DNA from 3 places in the Luteibacter sp. RCC_6_2 genome. Region 1 is predicted to be linked to each of the others. Evidence: riboswitches for the same ligand, from Rfam matches in the RefSeq annotation. Region 1 holds a riboswitch; each other region holds the start of a gene.
What was found. Region 1 has a riboswitch for cobalamin ahead of AB6730_RS03850 (ribonucleoside-diphosphate reductase subunit alpha). Riboswitches for the same ligand answer to the same signal wherever they lie in the genome.
Positions count from the first base shown of each region.

Region 2: it holds a riboswitch for cobalamin, as region 1 does, so the genes downstream of both, AB6730_RS14375 (TonB-dependent receptor domain-containing protein) here and AB6730_RS03850 (ribonucleoside-diphosphate reductase subunit alpha) in region 1, are expected to answer to the same signal.
Region 3: it holds a riboswitch for cobalamin, as region 1 does, so the genes downstream of both, metE (5-methyltetrahydropteroyltriglutamate--homocysteine S-methyltransferase) here and AB6730_RS03850 (ribonucleoside-diphosphate reductase subunit alpha) in region 1, are expected to answer to the same signal.

Region 1 is NZ_JBFUPQ010000003.1:100,324-107,724, reverse strand. Features, by position in the region: gene AB6730_RS03860 (SDR family oxidoreductase) at 1-602, shown strand, start outside; gene AB6730_RS03855 (response regulator) at 689-2,629, opposite strand; cobalamin riboswitch at 2,773-2,984, shown strand; gene AB6730_RS03850 (ribonucleoside-diphosphate reductase subunit alpha) at 3,140-5,656, shown strand; gene AB6730_RS03845 (ribonucleotide-diphosphate reductase subunit beta) at 5,691-6,719, shown strand; gene AB6730_RS03840 (acyl-CoA thioesterase) at 6,880-7,281, shown strand; gene AB6730_RS03835 (MerR family transcriptional regulator) at 7,310-7,401, shown strand, end outside.
Region 2 is NZ_JBFUPQ010000012.1:149,131-156,531, forward strand. Features, by position in the region: gene AB6730_RS14370 (carboxypeptidase regulatory-like domain-containing protein) at 1-1,894, opposite strand, end outside; cobalamin riboswitch at 2,139-2,383, shown strand; gene AB6730_RS14375 (TonB-dependent receptor domain-containing protein) at 2,527-4,413, shown strand; gene AB6730_RS14380 (efflux RND transporter permease subunit) at 4,545-7,401, shown strand, end outside.
Region 3 is NZ_JBFUPQ010000004.1:135,798-143,198, reverse strand. Features, by position in the region: gene AB6730_RS05515 (molybdenum cofactor guanylyltransferase) at 1-74, opposite strand, end outside; gene AB6730_RS05510 (molybdopterin molybdotransferase MoeA) at 44-1,234, opposite strand; gene fusA (elongation factor G) at 1,308-3,380, opposite strand; gene AB6730_RS05500 (aldo/keto reductase) at 3,968-4,948, shown strand; cobalamin riboswitch at 4,996-5,212, shown strand; gene metE (5-methyltetrahydropteroyltriglutamate--homocysteine S-methyltransferase) at 5,406-7,401, shown strand, end outside.

The DNA.
Region 1 (7,401 bases):
TCACAGGCGAAGGGCACACCGTCGTGGGCATGCCCGGCGACCTGAAGGACGAGGCGTTCTGCAAGGACCTGGTCGCCAGGGCGGTGAAGGAGCTGGGTGGCCTCGACATCCTCGCCAACATCGCCGGCCGCCAGCAGTACGCGAAATCCATCGACGAACTGGATAGCGCGGCCTTCGAAACGACGTTCCGCACCAATGTCTTCGCGATGTTCTGGCTGACCAAGGCGGCCCTGCCGCACATGCCGCCGGGTGCGGCGATCCTGAACACGGCCTCGATCCAGGCCTACGAGCCCTCGGACATCCTGCTCGACTACGCGCCGACCAAGGCCGCGATCGTGGCGTTCACCAAGGCGCTGGCCAAGCAGGCGGCGGACAAGGGCATTCGCGTGAACGCCGTGGCGCCGGGGCCGGTGTGGACGCCGTTGCAGCCGAGCGGTGGGCAACCACAGGAGAAGGTGGTCGAATTCGGCAAGAACGTGCCGCTGAAGCGGCCAGGGCAACCGGTGGAGTGCGCGCCGGTGTATGTGTTGCTGGCCAGCCAGGAAGCGAGCTTCATCACCGGGGAGACTTACGGGGTGACCGGTGGGCACATGTTGCCTTGAGGCGCGCCGTATCGCCGACAGGGTCGGCTCCCACCAGGGCATCGATGCTCCTGCTCTTGGTGGGAGCCGACCCTGTCGGCGATGCTCTACCGACCCGCGATCCGCCCGATCGCCTCCATCAGGTCGGCCACCCCATAAGGCTTCACGATGATCCGCGTTTGCACATCGCACTCGACCCCATTGGCCGTATGGTCGCCCGTCGCATAGATCACCGGCAGGCCGGGCTGCGCCTCGCGCAACCGCTCGGCCAGGTCCACCCCGTTCATCCCGGGTAGCCCGACATCGGCGAGCAGGATGTCGATCGGCTCGACGGCATGCACACGCAAGGCCTCGTTGCCATCGCCGGCCTCGAAGGCGATGTGGCCCCGGCTTTCGAGCATCTCGCAAATGGACATCCGTATCAGGGCGTCATCCTCGACGACCAGTACGCGCAGCGAGACCGATGGCGTGGGTGCCGCACCCGGCACCGCCATGGGCGCTGGCGCGATCTCGGCCGCCGGGCGCGGTACCCGCGCGGCCAGCACATGGCGTACGCGCCGGGCCAGCTGTTCCTTCGTGTACGGCTTGCTCAACAATTCCACGCCTTCATCGAGGCGGCCACCGTGCACGATGGCGTTCTCGGTATAGCCCGAGGTGAAAAGCACGGCGATGCCAGGCTGCCGTTTCATCGCCTTGCGCGCCAGCTCCGGACTGCGCAGCGGACCGGGCATCACCACGTCGGTGAAGAGCAGGTCGATCGCGATGCCACTTTCCACGATCGACAGCGCGCTCTCCGCGTCGCGCGCCTTCAACACGCGATAACCAAGATCGCCGAGCATGCCGACCACCGTCTCGCGCACCGCGTCGTCGTCCTCCACCACCAGGATCGTCTCGTCGCCACCGCGCACGGCTTCCTCGTCGAGATCGACCAGGCGGTCTTCGCTCTGCACGCAGCGTGGCAGGTAGATCTTCACCGTCGTGCCCTCGCCGGGCTCGCTGTAGATCTTCACGTGCCCACCGGATTGCTTGACGAAGCCGTAGACCATCGAGAGCCCGAGGCCGGTGCCGCGGCCCTCGGGCTTGGTGGTGAAGAAGGGCTCGAACACCTGGTCGATGATTTCCGGGGGAATGCCTCCGCCGGTATCGGTCACGGCGATCATCACGTACTGGCCGGGGCGCAGGTCGCCATGGGCCGCGGCATAGGCGCTGTCGAGCAAGGCGTTGCCGGCCTCGATGGTGAGCCTGCCGCGCCCGTCCATCGCGTCGCGGGCATTGAGCGCCAGGTTGAGCAGCGCGTTTTCCACGTTGCCCGGGTCGACCAGCGTGTTCCACAGGCCGCCGGCGACGACGGTTTCGATCTCGATCGCCTCGCCGAGCGCGCGACGCAGGAGTTCGTCCATGTCGCGGATGAACCGCCCGACGTTCACGACCTTCGGTGCCAGCGGCTGGCGCCGGCCGAAGGCGAGCAACTGCGCGGCCAGCTTGCTGCCGCGGGTCACGCCGGCCATCGCATTGGCGAGGCGCCGTTCCGCACGGGCATTGCCGGTGACGTCGGAGGCGAGCAGTTGCAGGTTGCCGCTGATCACCTGCAAGAGGTTGTTGAAGTCGTGGGCGACGCCACCGGTCAGCTTGCCGATCGCGTCCATCTTCTGCGCCTGGCGCAACTGGTCCTGGGTGAGGTCGAGCGCGAGCGCGGGACCGCTTCCGGCGCTGCGCCAGCCCTGGTCTTCGCCACTGGCCGGCTGGATGGACACGATGGCCGCGCCGTCCCAGCGTTCCATGCATACGCGCCAGGGCGAGCCGTCGACGGAACCGAGTTCCGCCGTGCGCATGCCGCTCGCGGCCAGATTCGGCAATTCCGACCTGAACCAGTCGCGGCCCGCACTGTTCCAGATGGACAGGAACCCGCCTTCGGGCAGGCGGGCCCTGGCCCAGGCATTGGCGTACAGGAGTTCACCCGTGGGAGAAAGGGCGGCGAGGCCGTAGGGCGCGGCGTCAAACGCCCGGGCGATCAGTTCATTGTCCTGCAATGCGAATGGTGAGGGCATCGAGCCTGAATGATCCGGGATGGGGAGCGGAGTTTATCGTCGCGGGTTCATGCACTTTGTGTAGAAGGCCTTTACATGTCTTGAACGAACGCGGACCTAGGTGGCTTACACCACATCTTGTGTTGACCAGCCATAGGATCGCCTATATCGTGTGTCCCGTTGGTGTCCGGAGAGGCGCGACTGCCCGTCGGACTTAATAGGGAATCCGGTGCGAATCCGGAACTGCCCCGCAGCGGTAAGTGGAAACGACCCCGTTCTATGCACTGGTCCTCGGCGACTGGGAAGCGACGGGTAGGCCGGGCCTCCAAGCCCTCGTCCACGAGTCCGAAGACCTGCCAACAGTCGGTGCCTGATCGGTACCGATTGTGGTGACGGCTTCCGCGGGGAAGCACGTCGCGGACCGGAGCCGCCTCGGGCGGGCTCCGTCCCGGCCTTTCCCGCATTGCCTGGCCACTTCGAGCCCCGTCCGAGGGAACGGGAGTTTGAACCAGGCCTTGGGGCACGCCACACATGACCACGATGGATTCCGCAGCGCGCGAGCGCACCGAGACGGCCGACCAGGCCGCCATTCCTTCTCCGACCGCCGGCAAGGCGCCCGCCGCCGGCTACAAGAACGACGCACCGCCGGCTTTCGCCCTCACCCCGCCGCACAACCCCGGCCAGATGCGCGTGACCAAGCGCAACGGTGGCCAGGAAGTCGTCGACGTGAACAAGATCGTGCGCGCGGTGACCCGCAGCGCCGATGGCCTGTACGCGGTCGATCCGATGCGCGTGGCGCTGAAGACGATCGGCGGCCTCTACGACGGCGCGACCACCCAGGAACTCGACCAGCTGTCGATCCGCACCGCCGCGGCGCTCACCGCCGAGGAACCGGAGTACGGCCAGCTGGCGGCGCGCCTGCTCGCCGCCTTCATCGACAAGGAAGTGTCCGGCCAGGACATCCAGTCGTTCTCGCAGTCGATCTCCACCGGTTTCGACCTGGGTATCCTCAACGAACGCCTGCGCGATTTCGTGCAGGTGAACGCGCGCAAGCTCAACGACGCGATCGACACCACGGCCTCGCGCCGCTTCGAATACTTCGGCCTGCGCACGGTCTATGACCGCTACCTGCTGCGCCATCCGACCAAGCGCTTCGTCATCGAGACGCCGCAGTATTTCTTCATGCGGATCGCCTGCGCGCTCGGCGGCAACGACGTGGCCGAAACGCTGGAGCTGTACCGCATGCTCTCGTCGCTGGAATACCTGGCCAGTTCGCCGACCCTGTTCAACGCCGGCACGGCGCATGAACAGCTGTCCTCGTGCTTCCTGCTGGACTCGCCGCAGGACGCACTGGAATCCATCTACGCCAAGTACGGCGACGTGGCCCAGCTGTCGAAGTTCGCCGGCGGCATCGGCCTCGCCTATTCGCGCATCCGCTCGCGCGGCTCCTTGATCAAGGGGACCAACGGTCATTCCAACGGCCTGGTGCCGTGGCTGAAGACGCTCGACGCTTCCGTGGCCGCCGTGAACCAGGGCGGCAAGCGCAAGGGCGCCGCCTGCGTCTACCTGGAATCGTGGCACGCCGACATCGAGGAATTCCTCGAACTGCGCGAGAACACCGGCGACGACGCCCGGCGCACGCACAACCTCAACCTCGCCAACTGGGTGCCGGACCTCTTCATGCGCCGCGTCGAGTCGGACGGCGACTGGTCGCTGTTCGACCCGAAGATCGTGCCGCACTTCGTCGATACCTGGGGTGCCACCTTCGACGCTGCCTACGAGAAGGCCGAAGCCGATGGCCTGGCGGTGAAGACGATCAAGGCACGCGAACTCTACGCGCGCATGCTGCGCTCGCTGGCGCAGACCGGTAACGGCTGGATGACCTTCAAGGATCGCTCGAACGCGACCAGCAACCAGACCGCGCGTCCCGAGAACGTCATCCACCTGTCGAACCTTTGCACCGAGATCCTCGAAGTGACCTCGGAAGGCGAGACGGCGGTGTGCAACCTCGGCTCGATCAACCTCGCCCGCCACGTGGTGGACGGCCAGTTCGACTACGAGAAGCTGTCGACCACCGTGCGCACGGCCGTGCGCCAGCTGAACCGCGTGATCGACCTGAACTTCTACCCGATCGCCACGGCGAAGACGGCGAACGTGAAATGGCGTCCGGTCGGCCTGGGCGTGATGGGCTTGCAGGACGTCTTCTTCAAGCTGCGCCTGCCGTTCGATTCCGATGAAGCCCGTGCGTTGTCCACGCGCATCGCGGAGGAGATCTATTTCCACGCGCTGTCGATGTCCAACGAGATCGCCGAGCGCGACGGCCCGCATCCCGGGTTCGAGGAAAGCCGCGCGGCCAACGGCGAATTGCAGTTCGACTATTGGCCGGCCGCCACGCCGGCCGGCAAGGACGGCCGCTGGGCGGAACTGCGCGAGAAGATCAAGGCCAAGGGCCTGCGCAACTCGCTGCTGATCGCCATCGCCCCCACCGCGACGATCGCCTCGATCGCCGGCTGCTACGAGTGCATCGAACCGCAGGTGTCGAACCTGTTCAAGCGCGAGACGCTGTCGGGCGACTTCCTCGTGGTGAATCGCTACCTCGTCGACGAGTTGAAGACGCTGGGCCTGTGGACGGCCGAGATCCGCGACCAGATCAAGCTCGCGGAAGGGTCGGTGCAAGGCATCGTGGCCATCCCGGCGGAACTGCGCGCGGTGTATCGCACCACCTGGGAGCTGCCGCAGAAGGCCTTGATCGACCTCGCCGCCGCCCGCGGTGCCTACATCGACCAGAGCCAGTCGCTGAACCTGTTCATGGAAAACCCGAACATCGGGCAGCTTTCCTCCATGTACATGTACGCGTGGAAGTCGGGCATCAAGACGACGTATTACCTGCGCTCGCGTCCGGCGACACGCATCGCGAAGACCACGGTCAGTTCGTCGGCCGCCTCGCTGCCGACGCCCGCCACACCGGTCGCGGACGCGCAGGAACAGGCCGAGGCCGCGGTGTTCTGCTCGCTCGAGAACCCCGAGTACTGCGAAGCCTGCCAGTAAAAAGAAAAGCTATTCACTTTCCCGAGGTACCCCGATGTCCGCTTCACCGATCACCCGCGATACCCACATCCTCGATCCCGGTTTCGAACTGACGCTGCGGCCGATGAAGTATCCGCAGTTCTACGAGATGTATCGCGCCGCCATCCGCAATACGTGGACGGTGGAGGAAGTGGATTTCTCGCTCGACGTGACCGACCTGAAGGCGAAGATGTCCGACGCGGATCGCCACCTGATCCATCGCCTCGTCGCGTTCTTCGCGACGGGCGACACGATCGTGTCGAACAACCTCGTGCTGAATCTCTACCAGCACGTGAACTCGCCCGAGGCGCGCATGTTCCTCTCGCGCCAGCTGTACGAGGAAGCGCTGCACGTGCAGTTCTACCTCACCCTGCTGGATACCTACATCCCCGAGCCGTCCGAACGGAACAAGGCGTTCGCCGCGATCGAGAGCATTCCCTCGATCCGGCAGAAGGGCGAGTTCTGCTTCAAGTGGATCGACTCCATCCAGGACCTCAACCGCCTGGAGACACGCGAGCATCGGCGCCAGTTCCTGCTCAACCTGATCTGTTTCGCCGCCTGCATCGAAGGCCTGTTCTTCTTCGCCGCCTTCGCCTATGTGTATTACCTGCGTTCGCGCGGCCTGCTGCACGGGCTGGCGTCGGGCACCAACTGGGTGTTCCGCGACGAATCCGGGCACATGGCGTTCGCCTTCGAGGTGGTGCGCACCGTGCGCGAACAGGAGCCCGACCTGTTCGACGACGACATGCGCCAGCAGGTGGAGGCGATGCTGGAAGACGCCATCGCCTGCGAGACGCAGTTCGCGGCGGACGTGCTCTCCGGTGGCGTGGCCGGGCTCTCGGTGAACGACATGCGGCAGTACCTGGAGTACTGCGCCGACCAGCGCCTGGTGCAGCTTGACATGCCAAAGAAGTACGGCGCGAAGAACCCGTTCGACTTCATGGACCTGCAGGACGTGCAGGAACTGACGAATTTCTTCGAGCGGCGCGTCTCGTCGTACCAGGTGGGCGTGCAGGGCGAGGTGGCCTTCGACCAGTCGTTCTAACGGCATCACCGACTTCTGAAGGCATCGCCGACAAGTCGGCTCCCACAAAAACATGCTTGCGGTGCCCTGGCGGGAGCCGCCCTTGTGGGAGCCGACTTGTCGGCGATGCTCCTCCCCACTCGCGATAGCATGGTCTCCCCACCCCAAAAACCGCCCCAACATGCCCCCCATCGACCGCCCCACCGAGGCCCGCGTCCTCGAAATCGTCTTCCCCGACCACACCAACCACCTCGGCACGCTCTTCGGTGGCCAGGCGCTCGCCTGGATGGACAAGGCCGCCTTCCTCGCCGCCTCGCGCTATTCGCGGCAGATCGTGGTCACCGCGCGCTCCGAGCAGGTCGACTTCCACGTGCCCGTGCGCAAGGGCCAGATGGTGGAACTCATCGCCACGGTCGTATCGGTGGGCCGCACCTCGATGAAGATCGACGTGGCGATGTACACCGAAGACCTCATCTCCGGCGCGCGTGAACTGTGCACTCGCGGCACCTTCACGATGATCGCGCTGGACAGGGACCACAAGCCGACTCCCGTGCAGCCGCTGCCGTCGCCCCTGTTGACTTAGAGCGCACTCGAAGGCGTACGCTCTTCGAATGCCCCATTCGAAGACCATCGCCGAGGCCGCCCTCGCCACCGACCTGACCACCCACACGCTGCGCTATTACGAGCAGATCGGCCTGATCGA
Region 2 (7,401 bases), on a different contig from region 1:
CCGAGGCACCGCGAATCGCCACGTTGGACGGAATGGCCAGGTGGTAGCGACCTGCGTTGGCATAGAGCTTGAACGTGGAATCGCCAAAGACGTCCCAGGTCACGCCCAGACGCGGAGCCAACTGGTGGCGTTGCTTCACGTACGTGGCGCCGTCACCGTTGATGTTCTTGAACTGCTCGTTGCGCAGGCCGATGGATGCGAGCCAGCGGTCGCTGATCTGCCACTTGTCTTCGATAAACTGCGCTTCCTGCTCCACCTTGACGTTGGCACCGGTCTGGAACAGGCGCTTCTGTGCGAAGTAGTCCACGCCCGGCGGCGCGACGATACCGCGGCTGGGAATATCGCCAGCCGGGCCATAGATCCAGCGGTAGCCACCTTCGTAGATGTTGCCGGAGAACGATTCCAAGGTCTGGTTGTCGACGCCCGCGCGGAGATCGTGATCGCCGATGACGTATTCGACATCGAGGCGCCAACCGTGCGTCTTGTCCTTGGCGCCCTCGCCAAGGACCGTGCCGTTGACGAGACCGCAACCGGTAATGCGCTCGGAGAGGCCGCGGTTATCGAGAATCCACGGGCAATTCGGGTTGCTCGCGTAATTGAGATTACGTTCGTGCACCGTCTTGGTATGACCGTACAAGGCGTTGATGGTCAGATCGTCGGTGATGTAGCCCGTGTACTTGCCGATGTAGACGTCGCCACCCGGCGCCGAACCCGCGGCGGCGTCGAAATTCTTGAGGTTGTCGGTACCGATGTAGCCACCACGCGCGCCGACATTGTAGTCATACGCGTAGACACTGCGCTCGACATTGCTCTTGTCGCCGAGGCCAGTGATTTCGAGCAGATGGTTATCGGTGATGTTCCAGTCGACCTTGGCGAGCCACTTGGTCGCCTTCGACTCCTGATAGGTGCGCTGCGGAGCGGTGATGCTGCTGGTGTTGCGGCTATCGGAACGGGTGAAGTCGCCTGCTGCGAACAGGAACAACTTGTCCTTGATCAGCGGACCGCTCACATAGCCCGTGTACTGCACATCGGTGCTCTTGTTGCGCTTGCGGTCCTGCCAGAGCGTGCCGTCTTCGCGATAGATGCTGCGCGGGGTCTGACGCAGGCCTTGCGGCGTCACGTACAGACCGACGCCGCCTTTCCACTCGTTACCACCGCGCTTGGTCACGATGTTGATCACGCCACCCGTCGAACGGCCGTATTCCGCGCCGTAACCACCGGTGTAGATCTGCTGCTGGTCGATCGCGTCGAACGGAAGACTGGTGAAGCCGAGGCCGGTCAATGCGTTGGTGACCGAGTAACCGTTAATGTAGTACTGGTTTTCGGAGGCGGAAGCGCCACCGAACGAAGCGACGTTGCCGTAACGCGCATCGCCGGCGACGACGCCCGGCGCGAGCAGCGCCGCAGCGGTAACGTCGCGCGCCAGGGGAATTTTCTGCAACTGTTGTGAGGTCAGTACGGTACGGGAGTCCACCGACGACACGTCGATGGCCGGCAACGCGTTGCCCGTGACCTGCACCCCTTCGAGGTTCTGCGCCTCGGTCGTCGTGGCGGAGCCGGCGAAGGACACATCCACGCCGCCGCCGAGCGCGACCTGCACGTCGTTGCGGGTCTCGACGGTCTGGCCGCCGCGTTCCACGGTGACCTTGTAGCGACCGACCGGCAGCGAACTGGCGCGGTAGCGGCCATCGGCATCGACGCCGACATCGCGGGTCAGGCCGGTATCCAGGTTCTGCAGGTGGACGACGGCGCCTTCAGGCTGCGCGACGCGGCCGAAGACGACACCGGAAGCATTGGACTGGGCGAGCACGGCGCCGCTGGCGAAGCAGAGGGCGAGCGCGGTGCAAAGGGTCGATCGGCGCAGTACGCCGGTACGCTTGGTGGAACGTTGCATGTCTTGTCTCCCCGATAAACAGCAAAGTAAGCCGGCCACAAGAGGTGGCCGAGCTCGTTTGACGCCGTCTCATGGGCCTCCGGTACCCATCCCCCCCGGGATGCGGCCTGGCTGCTCATGCTCCCCGTGCGCAAGTAATTGCGCCCGACGGCTATCGGTTGCGGTTGTAATCGAATTATTTTGCGCACGTCAAGTGCATGTTAAGAATTCCGTTAAGTATCCGTGACAGTTCGGAGCCCGCCCGGTACCATCGGCCGGTTCGGGTGTCCCGACCGGCCAAGGCCGGAGAGGATGAAACGGGAAGCCGGTGCACCACGTCGTGGCAAGGCCGGCACTGCCCCCGCAACGGTAAGCGTCCATCGGGGCAGGTCGTCAGACCTTTCTCATGGAACCGGCCCACGCCACTGCGCAAGCGGGAAGGCACCGGTTCCGCCACCCCATGGGTGGCTGGCGCGAGTCCGGAGACCGGCCCGATGAACGTCCCGCCCCCTGTGGCGGGCGTCCCTGTTTCGGTCGATTCGCGGAGGGCGGATCCGGGCAGCCACCGGGTTCCCGCCCGTTCGCCGTTCGTCGCACGTCCTCCTCGAGCGCCCTTCGCGCATTGCCGCCTGGCGGCTGAGGAAGACGGTTCCATGAAGAAGACCCTGCTCGCGGCGGCCCTGCTGTCGTCCATCGCCGCGGCCCACGCCGCCGACGAAGCGGCGCCCGACCGGCTCGACCCGGTCGTGGTGACCGCCAATCGCGCCGCCACGCCACTGGACGAGGTGCTCGCGCCGGTCACCCTGATCACCCGCGAGGACATCGAGCGCCTGCAGCCGGTGAGCGTGCAGGACCTGCTCACCGGTTTGCCGGGCGTGACGATCGCCAATGCCGGCGGCATCGGCCAGCAGACATCGTTGTTCATGCGCGGCACCAACTCGTCGCACACCCTGGTGCTGCTGGACGGCGTCCGCGTGGGCACCGTGGGTGCGGGCTTGCCCGCCTACGAGCAGCTTCCCGTGGAACAGATCGATCACATCGAGATCGTCCGTGGCCCGCGTTCCGCGCTGTACGGCTCCGACGCCATCGGCGGCGTGATCCAGATCTTCACCCGCCATGGCCAGGCCGGCGAAGCCCCCACGCCGACGCTCTCGGTGACCGGTGGCAGCCATGGCTATTCGGCAGGCCAGGTGGGCGTGTCCGGTGGCAGCCAGCACGGCTGGTACAACGCCAGCCTGGGCGGGCAGTACACGGCCGGCATCAACGCCTGCCGCATAGGTGCCGCCACCGCCTTCGCCGGCTGCTTCACCGACGAACCGGACCACGATGCCTCCCGCACCTATAACGGCGCGCTGTCCGGCGGCTATCGCTGGGACGACGGCACGGAACTGACCGGCAGCTGGCTGCGCAGCAAGGGCGACATCGAATACGACGGCGACTTCCAGAACCTCACCCGCCGCTCGCAGCAGGTGGCCGGCGCGAAGCTGGCGTTCGACGTGCTGTCGAACTGGCGCATGTCGCTCAGCCTCGGCCAGAACCAGGACCGCGCCGACAATTACCTCAATGGTGCCGACAAGACCCTCGACTTCGTCCATTACGGCGTGGACAAGGCCCGCGTCGGCTACCTCTATTCGAAGCGCAACCAGGCGTCCTGGCAGAACGACTTCACGCTCGCGAAGGACCAGACGCTGAGCGCGGGCGTCGACTTCCAGCAGGAAAAGCTGAAGAGCGATACGGATTATCTGAAGGACTCGCGCAACAACACGGGCGTGTTCGCGCTCTACCAGGGCCTGTTCGGCCCGCACGAGATCCAGCTGTCGGCACGCCACGACCACAACACCCAGTTCGGCAACCACACGACCGGCTCGGCGGCCTATGGGTTCCGTTTCGACAACGGCATGAAGATCACCGCCTCGTACGGCACGGCTTTCCATGCGCCGACGTTCAACGATGAGTTCTACCCTTACGGCGCGCCGGTGAACCTGAAGCCGGAAACCTCGCGCACGGCCGAGATCGGCCTCTCGGCGCGGCCGGGCATCTGGAACTGGGCGGTGAACGCCTATCAGACCACGGTCGACGACCTGATCGGCTTCGATGCGAACTTCCTGCCGGTGAACGTGAGCAAGGCGCGCATTCGTGGGCTGGAAGGACAGCTCGGCGCCGACGTCGACGGTTGGCACCTGCGGGCCTATGCCACCCTCCAGCAGCCGAAGAACCGCGACTCGGGCGTGCAAGAGGACAACCTGCTGGCGCGCCGTCCCGAGCGCACCGCACGGGTCGACCTCGACAAGGACCTCGGCCGCTTCACCGTCGGCGGCTCGGTCTACGCGGCCGGGTACAGCTACGACGACGCGGCCAACACCCGCCGGCTCGGCGGCTACGCCACGGCCGACCTCCGGGCGACCTGGCACCTGGACACCGACTGGAGCGTGCAGGGTCGCGTCGCCAACGTCGCGGACAAGCGCTACGAAACGGCGGCGTTTTACAACCAGTTGGGGCGAACGGTCTACCTGACCGTTCGCTACGCACCCGGCCACTGACGCGCTCGCCGCATGAACGGGGCACCCCTGCCTTCCGGCAGGGCCCCCACTAAAGGCACACGCGACGAAACCAGCGGAACGTCATAAAGTTCGCGGGCGCGGGGAGCCTTCCCGCGATCACAGGAAGTGTCGTGAACTTTTTTGCACCATTCATTCGCCGGCCGATCGGCACCTCGTTGCTCGCGGCGGGCCTGACCCTCGCCGGCGCGATCGCATACATGCTGCTGGGCGTCGCCGCGTTGCCTTCGATCGAGGTGCCGGCGGTCTTTATCCAGGCGCAGATGCCCGGCGCCAACGCGCAGACCATGGCATCGACGGTCATCGCGCCGCTGGAGCGCCACCTGGGCCAGATCCCGGGCGTCGACCAGATGTACTCCAACAGCACGGAGAACTCCGGCTTCGTCCGCGTCCGCTTCAACATGGACCGCTCGACCGACGCCGCCGCCCGCGACGTGCAGGCCGCGATCAATGCGGCGGCCGCCGACCTCCCGGCCGGCATGCCCTCGCCACCGCAGTACTTCAAGTTCGACACGGGCCAGATCCCGGTGCTGCTGGTCGCGATGACCTCGAAGACCATGCCACCGGACAAGCTCTATGACGTGGTCGACACGCTGATCCGCCCGGCGGTGGCGCAGATCGACGGCGTCTCGCGCGTACAGGTGTTCGGCGGCACGCCCCATGCGGTCCGCATCGAACTGGACACGAACGCCCTGGCGGCGAAGCGGCTGACCGCGAACGACGTCTCCAACGCCTTGCAGGCGGCCAACGTGAACTCGCCGCAGGGCGTGCTCTCCGATGGCGAGACGCAGATGACGGTGATCGCGAACGACGGCCTGCGCGACCCGAAGGACTTCGCCAACATCCTGATCGCCATGCGTGACGGGGTGCCGGTACGGCTCTCGGACATCGCCAATGTCCACAGCGGCCAGCAGGACCAGTTCCAGGCCGCGTGGTTCCAGGGCGAGCGCTCGGTCACCATGCAGATCAGCAAGCGCCCCGAGGCGAACTCCATCGCCACGGCGGAAGCCATCCGGGCGGCCTTGCCACGGTTCCAGGCGCTGCTGCCGGCGGACGCGAAGGTCACGCCGATCTTCGACCTGACCCAGACCACGCAGTCCGCGCTGCACGAGGTCAAGGTCGCGCTGATGATCAGTATCGTCATGGTCATCATGGTGATGCTGGTGTTCCTGCGCCGCCTGGGACCGACGATGATCGCCACGCTCAGCGTGCCGCTGTCGCTGGCCGGTGCCTTCGTGGTGATGTGGACGCTCGGCTATACGCTGAACACGATGTCGCTGATGGCGCTGGTGCTTTGTATCGGCTTCGTCGTCGATGACGCCATCGTGGTCATCGAGAACATCGTCCGGCACATGGAGAACGGTGCGAAACCCATGGCCGCGGCGCTGGAAGGCGTGCGCGAGATCGGTTTCACGGTGATCTCCATCACGCTGTCGCTGGTGGCGGTGTTCGCGCCGCTGCTGTTCGGCAACAACATGATCACCAAGCTGCTCCGCGAGTTCTCGGTGACGCTCGCCGCGGCCGTGCTGATCTCGGCGGTGGTGTCGCTGACGCTGACCCCGGCCTTGTGCGCGCACTACCTCAAGCATGACGCGCCCGACCGCAAGGCGAGCCGTTGGGAGCTGGCGCTGGAGCGTTTCGACCGGGGCTTCCTCGGGGTTTACCAGCGCGCGCTCGACTGGGCGATGCGCCACCGCCGCCTGATGCGCTGGCAGCCCTTGATCCTGCTCGCCGCGACGGTCGTGCTGGCCATCGCCGTGGTCAAGACGGCCGGTGGCAACTTCATGCCCGACGAGGACACCGGCATGCTGCAGGCGCAGATCAGTGCCGACGCCAACATTTCGCCGGACGAGATGACGCGCCGCCTGAAGCGCGTCGGCGATCTGATGCAGAACGACAGCACGGTGGCCGACGTCACGACGATCCTCGGCGGCGACAACGGTGGCGCCGTGGGCAACCAGGGCCTGATGTTCATCGACCTCAAGCCGAAAGGTAACGGTCCCGGCCAGCGCAAGGAATCGATCAAGGAGATCATGGACAGGCTGGGCAAGGAGTACGAGAAGTTCTCCGATGTCCAGGTCTTCATGAATCCCGTGCAGTTCCTGGGCGGCGGTGGCGGCAACAGCAATCGCGGCCAGTATTCGTTCCAGCTGATCAGCACCAGCGGCGAAGACCTGCAGCCGTGGGCACTGAAGCTCGTGCGCCAGATGCGCAACATGAAGGAGTTCCGCGACGTCGGCAGCGACTTCGACATCGTCGGCAAGCAGCAGATGGTGAAGGTCGACCGCGACGCGGCCTCGCGCCTCCAGGTAGGCATGGGCATGATCGACTCGGCGTTGTTCAACGCCTTCGGCCAGCGCCAGGTCTCCATCATCTACTCGGACATCAACCAGTATTGGGTGGTGTTGACGGCCGCGGCCGCGCAGACGTTGAGCCCAGACGCCTTGCTCAACACCTACGTGAAGAACGGGGTGGGCACGATGATCCCGTTGTCGGCCGTGGCGAAGATCGCGCCGGTCGCGGTGCCCAGCGCGGTCACCCATCAGAACCAGCTGGAATCGGCGGACATCACGTACAACCTCGCGCCGAAGATCACGGCGGACAAAGGCAACACCCTGGTCGAACAGGCGGTGCACGCGATCAACCTGCCCGAAGGCGTGCGCATGGATTTCACCGGCGCGAACCAGCGCCTGCGTGACGCGCAATCGAACGGCATGGTGCTGCTGATCGGCGCCATCCTCGCCGTCTACATCGTGCTCGGCATCCTGTACGAGAGCCTGGGCCATCCGCTGACCATCATTTCGACCTTGCCGGCCGCAGGCGCGGGCGCCTTCCTCGCCATGCTGGTCACGCAGACCCAGCTCACTCTCATGGCGATCATCTCGGTCTTGCTGCTGATCGGCATCGTGAAGAAGAACGCGATCCTCATGGTCGACTTCGCGCTGGTCGCGCAACGCGAGCACGGCATGT
Region 3 (7,401 bases), on a different contig from region 1:
CCCATGCGGGACGAGCGGCCGCCAGCCAGGACGAGCCCGACGATCACGTGGCGTCCGCCGGGTCGATCGGCCACGCGTCGGCACCGTCGTCGGTGACGGGAGTCAGCCAGGTGTTCGCCTGCGTATAGGGAAGGATGCGATAGGCCGCCTGCGCGTCCGCGAGATGCGCGACCTGCCTTCCTTGCGCGTCGTTCCCGACGTGCCCCAATGCGAAATGCCGCATGCCTTCGCGCCCGGTGAATGGCGTCGCCAGCGTCACGCGCGTGGGACGCTCGGCCGCGAGTCCCGCCATGGCACGCAACACGGGAGCGACGAAGAAGCGATAGCCCACCGCCACCGCGATGGGGTTGCCGGGCAAGGCGAGTACCAGCGGGCCGTCATCGAAACGTGCTGCGAGCAAGGGCTTGCCTGGGCGGATGGCGACCTTGTGAAAGAGTTCCCGCGCGCCGAGCGAAGCCAATGCGGCGGGAACGAAGTCGAAGCGGCCCGCGGACACGGCACCGGTGGTAACGATGAGATCCGCACCGGCGGCGCGTGCGTCGCCTACCGCGGCATGGAAGGCATCGCCCACGTCCGGCACCCGCGTGCGCCCGGCCAGCTCGATGCCCCAGGACGCGAGGCTGGCGGCGAGGAAAGGTCCGTTGGAGTCGTGGATGCCTCCCGGTGGCAAGGGACCGGTCGGGTTGAGTTCGCTACCGGTGGCGATCACCGCCACACGTGGCCGGCGCACGGCATCGACGCGATCGATACCCAAGGCGGCGAGCAACATGATCGCCGCGGCATCGATGCGCCGTCCGCGTTCGAGCGCGAGCGCTCCTTCGCCGATGTCCGCTCCGGCGTGGCGCACGTTCTGCCCCCGGCGCTCATCGGCAAGGAAACGGACCTCCCCTCCTTGCCGCTCGCAGCGCTCCACGGGAATCACGGTATCGAAGTCCTTGGGCATCCGCGCACCCGTGGCGATCTCGCAGGCTTCGGCGTCCGGATATGTGTCGATCGTGTCGCCGGCCGCATGCATCGCGGCCACGACGCGGACGGTTCCCGCGGGGATGGTGTCGCCTTCAGATCGAAGGGCATAACCGTCCATCGCCGCGTTGTCGAACGAGGGCAGCGCCAGCGGGCTGGCTATGTCGGCCGCTAGGAATCGCCGCCGGGCCGCATCGAGGGCGACCTGCTCCACGTCGAGCGGCCGGACTTCGGCAAGCAGGCGTGCCAGCGCTTCGGGGTAGGAAATCATGGGCGAAGCGTAACCCGCCCACACGCAGCCGTGTAGGAGCAAAGGGCGGCCCCATGGCCGCCCTTGCCTCGCGTCACGCCGAACGGCGTGACTGTTCCTGCATCGCCGCCGGCCGGTAGGCATGGAACGCCACCGTGGCGGACGCACGCCCCTGGCTCAACGAACGCAAGGCGGTGCTGTAGCCGTCGAGCTGTGCCAGGGGCACGTCGGCGTCGATCTCCGTGCGTTCCTGGCGGTCGACGAGGTTGACGATCTGCCCGCCGCGACGTTGCAGGTCGCCCAACACATCGCCCACCGCCGAACCCGGGGCACTCACCGACACACGCATCACCGGCTCCAGCAGCACCGTGCCCGTGGCTTCCAGCGCCGATTTCACCGCGATCTGCGCTGCGCGATGGAAGGCGGTCTCGTTCGAATCCACGGCATGGGCCTGCCCATCCAGCACGACGACCGCCGCGCCCACCACGGGATAGCCTCGCGGCCCTTCCACCAGCGCCGCGGCGACGCCTTTTTCCACCGCCGCCTGGAACTGCTTGGGAATGACGCCGCCCGTGGTGCGGTCCTCGAAGCGGTTGCTCTCCTCGCCGGTCGGCGTGACCGTCAACACCACGCGTGCGAACTGGCCGCTGCCGCCGGTCTGCTTGGCGAGCTTGCCCTCCACGGCGCCGGACGCGGCCGCCGGGGTTTCCTGGTAAGCCACGCGCGGCGAACCCGTGCGCACCTGCACGCCCCACTCGCGGCGCAGGCGCTCCACCATCACTTCCAGGTGAAGTTCGCCCATGCCCCAGACCAGGGTTTCGCCGGTGTCCGGATCGGTGCCGACGCGGAACGACGGGTCCTCCTGCGCGAGGCGGGCAAGACCGTTGCCCAGCTTGAGCAGGTCGGCGGAACGCTCGGGCGACAGCCGCCACGACAGCACGGCCGGTTGCGCCTGGATGGTCTCCAGCCGTACGCGGCGGTGCGTATCGGACAACGTCTCGCCCGTCGCCACGTCTTTCCAGCCCGCGATGGCGACGATGTCTCCCGCCTCGGCGGCATCCACCGCCTCGGTGTCTTCGGCACGCACGACGGCAAGCCGGCCGATCCGCTGCACACGATCGGTACCGCTACGCCACACGGCGTCGCCGACGCTCAACCGGCCCGAGTACACCCGGATAAAGGCCAGCGGACCGTGCGCCTGGTTGACCACCTTGAAGACGAGCGCCGCCAACGGCGCGTCCGCATCGGGCGCGACCATCAGGTCGCCTTCGTCGGTATGGCCGACCACGGCCGGACGATCCAGCGGCGACGGCAGGTACGCGACGAACGCATCCAGCAGCGGTTCGATGCCGACGTTGCGGAACGCCGAGCCCGGAAGTACCGGCGAGCCGGCACCCGCGAGCGTGCCGCGTCGAAGCGCCGCCGTGAGCGCCGCCGCGTCGATCGGCTGCTCGGCGAGCCAGAGCTCGGCCAGCGTGTCGTCACGATCGGCCACGGCGGCCACGAGTTCGGCACGCGCGTCCGCATACACCGCGCGTTCGCTCTCCGTCCACGGTTGGACCGCGCGCGTGCCGGCCTCGTCGAAACGCCAGGTGCGTTCCGCCACGAGGTCGACGAGGCCCGTCATGTGTTCGCCTTCGACGATCGGGCGCGCCACCACCCATGGGTTCGCACCGAGCTTGTCGCGCATCTGCCCGACCACCGCATCGAAGTCCGCTCCCGGGCGGTCCATCTTGTTGACGAACGCCATCAGCGGCACGCCGTGCCGGCGCGCCTGATGCCAGACGGTTTCGGATTGCGGCTGCACGCCGGCCACGCCGGAGAACACGGTGACGGCACCATCGAGCACGCGCAGCGAGCGCTCGACCTCGATCGCGAAGTCGATGTGTCCCGGCGTATCGATCAGGGTCAGGCGATGCGGCTGGCCGCCTTCCGGCGTCCAGTTCGCGCGCACGGCAGCGGCGCCGATCGTGATGCCACGCTCGCGCTCGAGTTCCATGTGATCGGTGGTGGTGGCGCCATCGTGCACCTCGCCGGTACGGTGGATCGTGCCGGTCTTGTAGAGCAGGCGTTCGGTGAGCGTGGTCTTGCCCGCGTCGACGTGCGCGATGATGCCGAGGTTGCGCCAACGGCCGACGGGGATCTGGGTTTCGCGGGTGGTACTCATGGCTAACAGTTCCTGATGGGGTCGCCAGGGGCTCGGATGTCATCTCGAGCGAGGCACTCCCCGATCCGTTTACCGCCGCCCCTGGCTGAGCGGGACGGTCAGGATCGGGGGTCGCGGCAGTTCTTCATGGCACGCTGCTCCAAAAGGTGGGTTCACAAGGAAATTCGAGACAAAAAAAAGCACCCTTGCGGGTGCTTTCGGTGTTCCTGGCAGCCGGTGCGACGTCTTACGACGAAGCTCCGCCAGGCACGGAACGCGCGCACCCGCGACGCGCCCATGGGGCGATCGGTGGGACGTGCATCAAATCGTGCTTGCAGCGGAACATGGCTTGGCTCTCGTGACAGGAGGCGAATGCTACGCCCGGGCCGGTTGACCGGCAAGGTGCGTCGTCTTCGCGTTGGGCTCCTAGATAGGGACGCCTGGGTCGGTTTCAAGGGGACCCGGTACCTTCGCTTCCGTGTCGTGATGCTCGCCTTTCACATGACGCGATTGTCATGATCGACGGGGCTGCCGACATTTACAGTATGTGGTTACCGATGTATCCGGGTCCGGATACCGCCCCATCCATACGTGTCTTGGAGTCCCGCATGCGCTACGTCAAACTCGGCCGTACCGGCCTGGACATTTCCCCCCTGGTCCTTGGCTGCATGACTTACGGCGTGCCCGAGCGCGGCAACCACGCCTGGACGCTCGACGAGGAACAAAGCCGCCCCTTCATCCGCAAGGCGCTCGATCTCGGGATCAATTTCTTCGATACCGCGAACGCGTATTCCGATGGCACGTCCGAGGAAATCGTCGGGCGCGCGCTGAAGGATTTCGCGAGGCGCGACGAAGTCGTGATCGCCACGAAGACCTACTTCCACTGGCGCAAGGGGCCCAATGGCGGCGGTCTTTCGCGCAAGGCCATCTTCCATTCCGTCGACGACAGCCTTCAGCGTCTGGGCACCGATTACATCGACCTTCTGCAGATCCACCGCGCCGATCACACCACGCCGGTCGAAGAGACGCTCGAAGCGCTGCACGACCTGGTGAAGGCGGGAAAAGTGCGCTACCTCGGCGCGTCGTCCATGTATGCATGGCAATTCGCGAAGATGGTCTACACCTCTCGGCTCCACGGCTGGACCGAGTTCGTGAGCATGCAGGACCACTACAACCTGCTCCAGCGGGAGGAAGAGCGCGAGATGATTCCGTTCTGCATCGACCAGGGCATCGCGGTCATCCCGTGGAGCCCGCTGGCACGCGGCCGCCTCACGCGCGACTGGGACGAAACCAGCACCCGCCAGGAGAGCGACGTCTTCGGCAGCACGCTGTACAACGCGACCGCCGAGTCGGACAAGGCGATCGTCGCGGCGGTGAAGAAGGTCGCCGAGGAGCGCGGCGTGCCGCGAGCGCAGGTCGCCCTCTCATGGGTCGCTCACCGCAATGGCATCACCGCACCCATCGTGGGCGCTTCCAAGCCCCATCACCTCGACGACGCCGTGGCGGCGATCGATCTCGTGCTGAGCCCGGAAGAGACGGCGACGTTGGAAGCCGCCTACGGCCCGCATCCCGTCGCAGGCTTCGAATAAGCGACCACTGTCCCTCCCCCGCATTGACTTTGGACGTCCAGAGGGCTAATTTGCCGCTCGTTAGCGGTCTTTATCTTTCTATTCGAATAGGAAGATAAAGCTAAGAGGGAAGCCGGTGGGAATCCGGCGCTGCCCCGCAGCGGTATGTGGAGACGAACCCGTCACAGGCACTGGATCGATGGCGATCCGGGAAGCGGCGGGGGAGGAGACGCCCCGGCGTCACATCCACGAGCCCGAAGACCTGCCGCCAGCCGGAACGAACGCGCCGTCATGGGTGCGTCGCTCCGTCCGGCCTGGGCCGTCGCCTCCTTCCGGGACGCGGCCCGGTTCGCCCGCGGGGGCGAAGGTCGACGGCAAACCCTCATGACCCAGGCATCGCCCATGGGGTTACCGGGCGACGTCCGTGTCATGCGACAAGCCGCCCTTCCCTCCTCTTTCTTTGCGAAGAGGAACAGTCATGCCACACGTCACCTACCCCGGTTTTCCCCGTATCGGTCGCCGCCGCGAGCTCAAGCGCGCGCTCGAAAGTCATTGGAAGGGAAACATCGGCACCGAAGAACTACTCGATATCGCCCGTGAATTGCGCTTGCGACACTGGGCGCTCGCCCGGGACGCGGGTGCCGACAGCGTTCCAGTGAATGATTTCTCGCTCTACGACCACGTGCTCGATGCGGCGGTCATGGTGGACGCCATTCCCGAACGCTACCGACCGCTTCACGATATCGATCCGCTGGGCGGCTACTTCGCCATGGCACGCGGCAGGCAGGACGATCGCGTCGACCTGCCCGCGCTTGAAATGACCAAGTGGTTCGACACCAATTACCACTACATCGTCCCCGAAGTGTCGGCGGGCCAGAGGTTCGCCGCCCGGCCCGGCAAGGTGGTGGGCGAATATCGCGAAGCGGTCGCGGCGGGACATATCGCACGTCCGGTACTGCTCGGCCCGATCACCTTCCTGTACCTCGCCAAGGCGGCCGATGGCAGCGACCCGTTGGCACTCCTCGATGCGCTCCTACCCGCCTGGCTCGGCGTGCTCGACGCCCTTGCCGACGAAGGTGCCGGGTGGGTGCAGGTGGACGAGCCCGTACTGGCGCTCGATCTCGACGATGCCACGCGTGATGCCTTTCGCCGCGCCTATGCGTGGATCGCCACGCAGTCGCGGCTACGCGTACTGGTCGCGACTTACTTCGGTCCACTCGACGGCAATCTCGAACTCGCCATGTCGCTGCCCGTCGCCGGCCTGCACGTCGATCTCGTACGTGCACCGGAGCAACTCGACGCGGTGCTCGCCGCGTTGCCGGCCGACCGTGTCCTCTCGGCGGGTGTGCTCGACGGACGCAACATCTGGTTGAGCGATCCGTCGATCATCCTTCCCCGCATACAGACGCTACGTGATCGCCTTGGCGACGAGCGCTTATGGTTGTCGACGTCTTGCTCCTTGCTGCACGTACCGTTGGACGCCAACGAGGAAAAACGCCTGCCGGGAAGTCTCGCGACATGGTTGTCGTTCGCCCGGCAGAAAATCGCCGAACTACGCCGCTACGCCGACGCCGTCCAGGGCGACGAGGTCGCCCGGCAAGCGCTCGCGCACCAGGCCATGCTGATCGCCGGGCGACAGGACGCGCCCGGGGTCGTGCGTGACGAGGTACGCAAACGCGTTCGCCAGCTCACGGCGCAGTTCGGCCGCCGCCGCTCGGGGTATCCGTTCCGCGCGGCCGTGCAGCGTGAACGATTCGGCCTGCCGGACCTGCCGACGACGACCATCGGTTCGTTTCCGCAGACCGCGACCCTCCGCGTCGCCCGCGCCGCGCATCGCGCAGGCAAACTGGACGACGAGGCGTATGACGCCATCCTGCGCGATGAAGTGCGTCGCGCCGTCGCGTTCCAGGAGGAGGCCGATATCGACGTGCTCGTCCATGGCGAGCCCGAACGCAACGACATGGTCGAGTATTTCGGCGAACAACTCGACGGCTATGCCTTTACGTCATTCGGCTGGGTGCAGAGCTACGGCTCGCGCTGCGTGAAGCCTCCGATCGTCTATGGCGACGTGGCACGGCCCGCGCCGATGACCGTGGCCTGGTCCGCGTTCGCGCAATCGCTGACGAAAAAACCGATGAAGGGCATGCTCACCGGTCCGGTGACGATGCTGCAATGGTCGTTCGTGCGCGACGACCTGCCCCGCGCCGATGTCTGCCGGCAGATCGCACTCGCCTTGCGCGACGAGGTGCGCGATCTCGAAGGAGCGGGCATCGGCATCGTACAGATCGACGAACCCGCCTTGCGCGAAGGCCTGCCGCTGCGTCGCGCCGAGTGGGGCGGCTATCTCGCGTGGGCGGTGGAGGCGTTCCGCATCACCGCCGGTGGCGTCAGTGACGCGACCCAGGTGCACACCCACATGTGCTACTCGGAGTTCAACGACATCATCGAGGCGGTCGCGGCGATGGATGCCGACG